DNA from 3 places in the Streptomyces diversicolor genome. Region 1 is predicted to be linked to each of the others. Evidence: riboswitches for the same ligand, from Rfam matches in the RefSeq annotation. Region 1 holds a riboswitch; each other region holds the start of a gene.

The links. Region 1 has a riboswitch for cobalamin ahead of AC27LF_RS08555 (ABC transporter substrate-binding protein). Riboswitches for the same ligand answer to the same signal wherever they lie in the genome.
Region 2: another riboswitch for cobalamin. It lies ahead of AC27LF_RS32205 (ribonucleoside-diphosphate reductase subunit alpha); the one in region 1 lies ahead of AC27LF_RS08555 (ABC transporter substrate-binding protein).
Region 3: another riboswitch for cobalamin. It lies ahead of metE (5-methyltetrahydropteroyltriglutamate--homocysteine S-methyltransferase); the one in region 1 lies ahead of AC27LF_RS08555 (ABC transporter substrate-binding protein).

The regions. Positions count from the first base shown of each region.
Region 1 is NZ_BAAJXA010000006.1:33,639-36,860, forward strand. Features, by position in the region: gene nhaA (Na+/H+ antiporter NhaA) at 1-717, opposite strand, end outside; gene AC27LF_RS08545 (hypothetical protein) at 1,200-1,427, shown strand; gene AC27LF_RS08550 (hypothetical protein) at 1,424-1,702, shown strand; cobalamin riboswitch at 1,827-2,040, shown strand; gene AC27LF_RS08555 (ABC transporter substrate-binding protein) at 2,096-3,178, shown strand; gene AC27LF_RS08560 (FecCD family ABC transporter permease) at 3,175-3,222, shown strand, end outside.
Region 2 is NZ_BAAJXA010000033.1:69,199-72,420, forward strand. Features, by position in the region: gene AC27LF_RS32205 (ribonucleoside-diphosphate reductase subunit alpha) at 1-1,201, opposite strand, end outside; cobalamin riboswitch at 1,325-1,496, opposite strand; gene mctP (monocarboxylate uptake permease MctP) at 1,645-3,222, opposite strand, start outside.
Region 3 is NZ_BAAJXA010000019.1:118,671-121,892, forward strand. Features, by position in the region: gene AC27LF_RS23290 (sensor histidine kinase) at 1-348, shown strand, start outside; gene AC27LF_RS23295 (response regulator) at 345-1,019, shown strand; cobalamin riboswitch at 1,198-1,389, shown strand; gene metE (5-methyltetrahydropteroyltriglutamate--homocysteine S-methyltransferase) at 1,561-3,222, shown strand, end outside.

The sequences.
Region 1 (3,222 bases):
CAGGCCGCTGACCACCGGGTCCACCCCCGACCGCAGCAGCGCGCCCCACAGGGCCACCCCCAGGACCGCGTACACGCCGGTGATCCGGACCCCCGCCGCGCGCAGCGCGAGAAGCAGGGCGAGGACGCCGAGCGCGACGCCCAGCGCGGAGAGGCGGACCGCGCCGCTGTAGGCGAGGGCGATGACGACCAGCGCCACGAGGTCGTCGGTGACCGCGACGGTGAGCAGGAAGACCCGCAGACCGCCCGGCAGCCGGGAACCGAGCACGGCGAGCATGCCGAGGGCGAAGGCCGTGTCGGTGGACATGGCGGCGCCCCAGCCCTGCGCCGAGTCAAGTCCGGCGTTGAAGCCGAGGTAGATCGCGACCGGGACGAGCATGCCGCTGACCCCGGCGACCACCGACAGCACGACGCGGCGCCGCTCGCGCAGTTCCCCCACGTCGACCTCGCGGCGGGCCTCAAGACCCACGACGAAGAAGAACAGCGTCATCAGACCGCTGTTCACCCACTCGCGCAGCTCCAGCGAGACACCGGCCGAACCGATCGTCAGCGACATGTCCGTCCGCCACCATGACGCATAGCCGCCGGGGGAGACGTTGGTCCAGACAAGGGCCACGATCACCGCGCCGAGCAGCACGGCGGCGCTGCCGGTCTCGGTCCGCAGGAAGGTGCGCAGCGGGCTGCGCGGACCCGCGCCGCACGCGGTCTGTCCGGTCATGGACACGGCCCCGGACGGTGCGGGACCGGTCGGCTCTGGCGGCACGTCGTGCTCCCGCATCCCGATCAGTCGACGAAGACCCCGGCCGGGTCGATGGGCGGGAGTCGGCCGGGCGGGGACGGCCGTCCTCCTGGACGGGTACGCGGCACCGGGGGCCGGGGGCGGAGCCGGATGCGTCGCGTGCGTGCCAGTTTACTGAGGGGGCCGACGCGGGGCCGGGGACCGACCGCGGCCTTCTCCCCGCGAGTGGGCAGAATTTGCGTCGCTGTGCAAATATGGAGGGGTGCCGGAAGCCCGGAGGACCGGGTGCCCGCCGACCGAGGAGGAGGTGAGCGACATGGATCGCAGCAGCAGTAGTACGGGCCACGCGAGGCCCCGCATCCCCATGTCCCCCCGCTCCTCGGGCACCCGGTAGCCCCCCGCCCCGCACGGCGGCTGCCATGCCCTCGACCTGCCCCGCCGCGACGGAAGGGGAGGTACCCATGGCCACCCCGACCACCTTCGGCCTCACTCTCCACCGTGCCGCCTCCTGTGTGGCGCCCGGCGACGGCTTGCCCGGCGCCGTGGCCGCCCGTGTCCATCGCAGTGGTGAGCCCGCCCGCCGGCTGGAACGGCTCGTCGCGCGGCTCTTCCCGGAGCCCGGCGTGCGGGATGCGTACCGGCGCCCGGACCGCGGCCCGCTCGGCACGGCACGGGAGGTGACGGCATGACCGACCTCGACACCCAGAGCGCACGCCGCACCGTCCGCCGCGCCGCCCGGCGCCTGGCGGAGGACGCACCCAAGCTCGTCGTCGGCTCCGCGGACGCGTACCGGACCGGCCTCGCCACCCGCGCCGCCGACCTGCGCCGGGCCGTGCTCGCCGCCTGGCTCACCGGCGTGCCCGAGCACGTCATAGCCGCCGACGGCGGACTGTCCCCGGCCGTCGTGCACGAGTGGATCTGCGCCGGGACCCCGCCCGTGGACCCGGAGGACGGAACGGGGTGAGGCACGACGTCCCACCCGGGCCGGAGCGCCGGTGTCGGGGGGCGGCCCGGCACGCCGATGCCGGCGTGGCCGATGCGGGCGCCCGGCCCGGGGACGGGGCCCGGTCCGGGCGGCCGGGCGATCTTGGTAGCCTGGCCGGGCCAGTCGTGCCACATCCGAGGCCAGGGAATCCGGTGCGAATCCGGAACTGACGCGCAGCGGTGAGGGGGACGGGCAGGGCACACCAAGCCACTGGGAGGGGTTCGGGCCGGCCGCGAGGCCGGTGCGGGGCCGTACCGGGAAGGCGCCCCGTCCGGACGAACCCGAGTCCGAAGACCTGCTGGCACCTCCGCGCCCCGTGCGCGGAGGACGTCCGTAGGCCAGGCTCCGCGTACGAGCCCCGACACCCGAGGCATGCCCGTGCTCCGTTCCCCGTTTTCCCCGTTTTCTGCGTTTTCTGCGTTTTCTGCCACGTGCCGTCCCGCCGTGCTGTTGCTCGCCCCGGCGCTGCTGCTGACCGGGTGCGCAGGCCCCGGCGGAAACGCCCCCGACTCCGGCCGCTCCGCCGCCGGTTACCCCCGCACCATCGACAACTGCGGCCACCCGGTCACCCTGACGTCGGCCCCCGAACACGCCGTCTCCCTCAACCAGGGCAGCACCGAGATCCTGCTCTCCCTCGGTCTCGGGGACCGTCTCGCCGGCACCGCCACCTGGACCGACCCGGTGATGAAGGGCCTGGAGAAGGCCAACGCGTCCGTGCCCCGGCTCGCCGAGAACAACCCCTCCTTCGAGAAGGTGCTCGACGCCGGACCCGACTTCGTCACCGCGTCGTTCGTCTCCACCCTCGGCCAGGGCGGCGTCGCCACCCGCGAGCAGTTCGAGAAGCTGGGCGTGCCCACATACGTCTCCCCCTCCGACTGCGCCGCCGGAAAGGACAACGACAGCGGCGGCGACGGCTCCCGCAGCGCCCCGCTCACCCTCGACACCGTGTACGGCGAGATACGCGACCTGGCCCGCGCGTTCGGCGTCGACGAACGCGGAGACCGGCTCGTCGCACGCCTGAAGGAGCGGGTGCGGGCGGCCACCGACGGCCTCGACGCCTCCGGTGTCTCGCTCATGTACTGGTTCGCCAACTCCCAGTCGCCCTACCTGGCCGGCTGCTGCGGCGCCCCCGGCGCCATCACCCGGGCCGTCGGCGCCTCGAACGTGTTCTCCGACACCCACGACGAGTGGCCCCAGATCAACTGGGAGACCGTCGCCGACCGCGACCCGGACGCCATCGTCCTCGGCGATCTGACCCGCAGGTCCCAGACGGCCGAGAGCGCCAAGGCCAAGATCCGCTTCCTGGAGAGCGACCCCGCCACCCGCAACCTCACCGCCGTCAGGAAGAAGCGGTACATCCTGCTCAGCGGACAGGCCATGAACCCGTCCATCCGCACGGTCGAGGGGATCGAACGGGTCGCCGCCGGACTGCGTGACCTCGGGCTCGCCAAGTGAACCTCCGCGCCTCGCTGTTGACCGCCGGCGGGCTGCTGGCGGTG
Region 2 (3,222 bases), on a different contig from region 1:
TCTTCGCGAGCCCGGCCGCCTCCGCCGCGCGGTAGGCGGCGTCGAACTCCGCGCCCCACAGGTCGACCAGCTCCGGCACGTCCGACGGGGAGAACAGTGACCACTGCTCGTCGGCGTCGACCCGGCGCATGAACTCGTCCGGGATCCAGTGGGCGAGGTTGAGGTTGTGCGTACGGCGGGCGTCCTCACCGGTGTTGTCGCGCAGCTCCAGGAACTCCTCGATGCCCGAGTGCCAGGTCTCCAGGTAGACCGCCGCGGCCCCCTTGCGCCGGCCGCCCTGGTTCACGGCGGCCACGGAGGCGTCGAGGGTCTTCAGGAAGGGCACGATGCCGTTGGAGTGCCCGTTGGTGCCGCGGATCAGCGAACCGCGGGAGCGGATGCGGGAGTAGGCGATGCCGATGCCGCCGGCGTGCTTGGAGAGGCGGGCGACCTGGTGGTAGCGGTCGTAGATGGAGTCCAGCTCGTCCTTGGGGGAGTCGAGGAGATAGCAGGACGACATCTGCGGGTGGCGGGTGCCGGAGTTGAAGAGCGTGGGGGAGGAGGGCAGATAGTCGAGGCGGCTCATCAGCCGGTAGAGCGCGGCGACCTCGTCCACGGCGTGCGTGGGGTCTGCCCCGGAGAGGGCGTCGGCATCACCGTCGGCGAGGCCGGCGGCCACGCGCAGCATGAAGTGCTGGGGCGTCTCGATGACCTGGCGGGTCAGGGGGTGCCGGAGCAGATAGCGGCTGTGCAGCGTGCGCAGCCCGAAGTAGCCGAACCGGTCGTCCGCCGCGGTGTCGATCAGCGCGTCCAGCCGCTCGGCGTGCCGCCGCACGAAGGCGGCGGTGCGGTCGGCGATGAGCCCTTCCCGGTGCCCCACGGCGACCGACCCGGTGAACGAGGTGACGCCCTGTGCGGCGGCCTCGGCGCGGATGGACAGGGTCAGCAGCCGGGCGGCCAGCCGGGAGTAGGCGGGGTCCTCCGAGATCAGGCCGGCGGCCGCCTCGGTGGCCAGTTCCCGAAGCTCCGCGGTGGCAGCGGCGTCGGACCGCGCGGACCGGCCGCGCAGCGCGGCGGCGGCGACCCGGCCGGGGTCGGCGTCGGGGAGGTCGGCGGTCAGCTCGGTCAGGGTCCGCAGCAGCGCGGCACCGGGGCCGTCGGTCTCCACCGGGGCCGCGGTCGCCTGGGCGGCTGAAGCCGGGTCGGCTGGCGCGATGGTCACGTGGGGCTCTCCCTCGCTCGGCACGGGGCCTTGCAGAGGGCAGGGGGCAGCACACGAGCGCGCACGGCGTCGCGTCCACCGGCCCATTCCACGAGGCCCGGACGTCAGAGCACCCGGGCCGGACGGCCGGGTGCGCCGTCGGCAGGTCCTCGGACTGAAGCCTGCATGCGGGTATGCGGGCATACGCGCATGAGTACACCGTTGCGGGACAGTTCCGGATTCGCACCGGATTCCCCTGCGGCGACAGCGAGCATGAGCATACATCTAGTGCCGGGCCGTGGTGGCACCCCCAGATGTTGTGTCGTACGTCAACGGGCCGCCGTTGCCGGGTTCGGCATCGGCGGCCCGTCGCAGGGCGGCGCGGTTGCTCCCGCGGGCGCCCACACGCCCGCGCGGGGCGTGCTGTCAGCGCCACAGCGCCCGTGCGGGGCGTGTTCGTGTTGTCAGTGCCCGGCGCCCGCCGTGGCGGGCGGAAGCTCCACCTGGACGCCGGCGTCGCCCGCGTCGGCCGTGTAGTCCTGCGGGCTCGTCTCGTCCACGCCCTCGGGAGCCTTCACGGCCTTCAGGACGAAGGTCAGGACGACGGTGACGAGGACGTTGAGCACGAACGCCGTCATGCCGATGTAGCCGATCTCACCGATCCCGGGGATCTCCTTGGCCGAGCCGCCGAAGTGCTTCTGCGTCGGCGAGGCCACCTCGTACGCGGCGACCGTGCCGTACACCATGCCGACCGCCCAGCCCGCGAGCAGCGCCCAGCGGTGGAACCAGCGGGTGAACAGGCCGCCGACCAGGGCCGGGAAGGTCTGCAGGATCCAGATGCCGCCCAGCAGTTGGAAGTTGATGGCGACCGTCTTGTCCATGGTCAGCACGAAGACCAGCGCGCCCACCTTCACCAGCAGCGACACGATCTTGGAGACCCGGGTCTCCTGATGGGCCGTCGCGTGCGGATTGATGAAGTCCTTGTAGATGTTGCGGGTGAACAGGTTCGCGGCCGCGATGGACATGATGGCCGCGGGCACCAGGGCGCCGATGCCGATCGCCGCGAACGCCACCCCCGCGAACCAGTCGGGGAACATGTCCTCGAACAGCTGGGGGATGGCCAGTTGGCCGTTGGAGACCTTGACCCCGGCCGCGATCGCCATGAAGCCGAGCAGCCCGAGCAGGCCGAGCATCAGGGAGTACAGCGGCAGGATCGTGGTGTTGCGGCGGATCACCTCACGGCTGCGCGAGGACAGCGTCGCGGTGATCGAGTGCGGATACATGAACAGCGCGAGCGCGGAGCCGAGGGCCAGCGTGGCGTACGTCCACTGGCCCGCCTCCGGCGGGGCGAGCGCCCCGCGCGGCGCGCCCGTGGCCGGATTGGTCTGGGCGAAGGCGTCGCCGGCCTTGGCGAAGATGTCGTCGAACCCGCCCAGCTTGATCGGGATGTAGATGATCGCCACGGCGATCACGATGTAGATCAGTGTGTCCTTGACGAACGCGATCAGCGCGGGTGCCCTCAGACCGGAGGAGTAGGTGTACGCGGCCAGCACGCCGAAGGCGAGCAGCAGCGGCAGGTCCTTGACGAACCAGTTGGTGTTCTCGCCGCCGCCCACGCCCATCACGTCGAGGACCGCCTGGATGCCGACCAGTTGGAGCGCGATGTAGGGCATCGTGGCGAGGATGCCGGTCAGCGCCACCGCCAGCGACAGCCCCTTGGAGCCGAACCGGCCGCGCACGAAGTCCGAGGTCGTCACGTAGCCGTGCCGGTGCGAGACCGACCACAGGCGGGGCAGGAAGGTGAAGATCAGCGGATAGACGAGGATCGTGTAGGGCACGGCGAAGAATCCGGACGCGCCGGCCGCGTAGATCGCCGCCGGTACGGCGACGAAGGTGTAGGCCGTATACAGGTCGCCGCCGAGCAGGAACCAGGTGATCCAGGTGCCGAACGACCGGCCGCCCAGGCCCCATTCGTCGAGGCTGTGCTCGTTCTCGGCCTTGCGCCAGCGGGCGGCCAGGAAGCCCATGACCGTGACGGCCAG
Region 3 (3,222 bases), on a different contig from region 1:
GACGTCGTCTACCGCACGTCGGGCGATGTGGACGCGCTGGACGGCGGGGTCCAGCTGACGGTCTACCGCATCGTGCAGGAAGCCCTCACGAACACCCTCAAGCACGCCGGGTCCGAGGCCCGGGTGAGACTGGCGGTCGTGGTCGAGGACGACCGGCTGCGCATCCGGGTCGAGGACAGCGGCCCGGCCGTGCGGCCAGGGCGGCCGAACGAGGAGGGACACGGTCTGGTGGGCATGCGCGAACGGGCCGCGCTCTACGACGGAAGCGTCAGCGCGGGGCCGACCGCCGACGGCGGCTGGCGGGTGGAGGCCACCCTCGCCCTCACACCCCGCGGCGGCGCCCGATGACCACCGTACTGATCGTGGACGACCAACCACTCCAGCGCTACGGCTTCCGTATGCTTCTCGATTCCATCCCTGAGACGGACGTGCTGGGCGAGGCCGCTCACGGCGCGGAAGCCGTTCGCATGGCCGCGGAACTGCGGCCGGACGTCGTGCTCATGGACGTACGCATGCCCGGCATGGACGGTATCGAGGCCACCCGCCGCATCGTGGCCGCCGGCGACCGCTCGCGGGTCCTGGTGCTGACCACGTTCGACCTCGACGAGTATGTGCACGCCGCGCTGCGCGCGGGCGCCAGCGGCTTCCTGCTCAAGGACGCGCGGCCCGATGAACTCCTCGCCGGGATCCGGGCGGTGGCGGCGGGCGACGCGATCATCGCCCCCGCCCTCACCCGCCGTCTCCTGGACGAGTTCACCCGTCACCCTCCGGCGTACGGCGCGGGCGGCCCGGGGGCCGCGGACCCGAGGCTCGACTCCCTGACCGGCCGCGAGCGGGAGATCCTGGTCGCCATCGGCAGGGGCTGGACCAACGGAGAGATCGCCGCGCACTTCGTCGTGGCCGAGTCCACCGTCAAGACCCATGTCGGCCGCGTCCTCGCCAAGATCGGCGCCCGCGACCGCGTGCAGGCGGTGATCTTCGCGTACGACCACGGATTGGCCCGCCCGAACGCGGACTGAACACCCACCGCTCGGCCGGCCGGTGCCGGCAGGCGCCCATCCGCCGTATGCGCGGGCGCAGTTGACCGGGTGGCCCATCGGTGCGGTCGCGCCCGCGTCCGGGATTGCGCCGCACCGTCCGGATGCTGGAAGTCATGTCCTGCTCCGGGGCGGCGGCACGTAGGCTGGCCGGTGCAGCTGGTTCGCCCTGTCCGCCAGGCAGGCGCGTCGCAAGAGGGAACCCGGTGGGAATCCGGGACTGCCCCGCAGCGGTGAGCGGGAACGACCGCCGTCATACGCACTGGGCCCGGACGTGACGGGCCTGGGAAGCGACGGCCAGTAGGTGTCTCGTACGACAACGAGGCGTGCCCGCGAGTCCGAAGACCTGCCACTGCCCGCGCGCGGACCGCCGTGCGCGGAGATCCCGTTGACCCCGAGGGCGGGTCGGTGCGCATGTCGGTCGGGCACGGACGTCGTGGCTCGTCCGTGCTGTCCATCCCTTCGCGCTCTCGCTCGGTGTCTTCGGGGTCGCTCTCGTCCAGAGCTCGCGAAGGAGAGTTTCGTGACAGCGACATCCACGGCCCCGGCGGTGCGGGCCACCGTCCACGGCTACCCCCGTCAGGGCCCGGACCGGGAACTGAAGAAGGCGATCGAGGGCTACTGGGAGGGCCGCGTCACCGCGGACGCCCTCCGCGGGACAGCCGCGGGCATCCGCCGCGCCAACTGGCGGCAGCTGGCCGGCGCCGGTCTCCATGAAGTCCCGACCGGTGACTTCTCGTACTACGACCATGTCCTGGACACCACCGTCATGGTGGGCGCGATCCCCGAGCGGCATCGCGCCGCGGTCGAGGCGGACGGGCTCGCCGGGTACTTCGCGATGGCGCGCGGCACGCAGGACGTGGCGCCGCTGGAGATGACCAAGTGGTTCGACACCAACTACCACTATCTGGTCCCGGAGTTGGGCCCGGAGACCGTGTTCGAAGCCCATGCGGGCAAGCAGGTCGGGGAACTTCGCGAAGCCCTCGCTCTCGGTCTCCGCGCTCGTCCGGTGCTGCTCGGTCCCCTCACCTATCTGCTGCTCGCCAAGCCCGCCCCCGGTGTCCCGGCCGGCTTCGCGCCGCTCACGCTCCTCGACCGGCTGCTGCCGGTGTACGCACGGGTTCTCGCCGAGCTGCGCGCGGCTGGCGCCGAGTGGGTGCAGTTGGACGAACCCGCCCTGGTGCAGGACCGCACCCCGGCCGAGCTGAACGCGGCCGCCCGCGCCTACCGCGACCTGGGCCTGCGCGGTGACCGTCCCAAGCTCCTGGTCGCGTCGTACTTCGACCGGCTCGGCGAGGCCCTGCCCGTGCTCGCCAAGGCGCCCGTGGACGGACTCGCCCTGGACTTCACCGGTCCAGCGGCGGCGAACCTCGACGGCCTCGCGGCGGCCGGGGGCCTGCCGGGCAAGCGGCTCGTGGCGGGCATCGTCGACGGCCGCAATGTGTGGATCAACGACCTGGGCAGGTCACTGTCCACCCTGGGCACGCTCCTCGGCCTCGCCGACCGCATGGACGTGGCCGCCTCCTGCTCCCTGCTGCACGTACCGCTGGACGCCGCCGCCGAACGGGACATCGATCCGCAGATCGCCCGCTGGCTGGCCTTCGCCCGGCAGAAGACCGCCGAACTCGTCACCCTCGCCCGCGGCCTGGCCCACGGCCCCGGCACCATCGCCGCCGAACTGGCCGCCAACCGCGCCGGCCTCGCCTTGCGCGCGGCCTCCCCGCTCACAAGGGATCCGGCCGTACGGGCCCGCACGGCCGCCGTCACCGCGGCCGACGCCCGCCGCAGCGAGCCGTACGCCGAACGTGTCGCCGCCCAACGGGCCCATCTCAGGCTGCCGTTGCTGCCGACCACGACGATCGGCTCCTTCCCGCAGACCGGCGAGCAGCGCGCCGCGCGCGCGGCCCTGCGGGCGGGGAAGATCGGCACGGCGGCCTACGAGCAGCGCATCGAGGCCGAGATCCGGGAGGTGATCGCGTTCCAGGAGAAGACCGGCATCGACGTCCTGGTGCACGGCGAGCCGGAACGCAACGACATGGTCCAGTACTTCGCGGAACAGCTCAGCGGGTATCTGGCGACACGGCACGGCTGGGTCCAGTCGTACGGCACCCGCTATGTGCGCCCGCCGATCCTGGCCGGCGACGTCTCGCGGCCCGAGCCGATGACGGTGCGCTGGACGACGTAC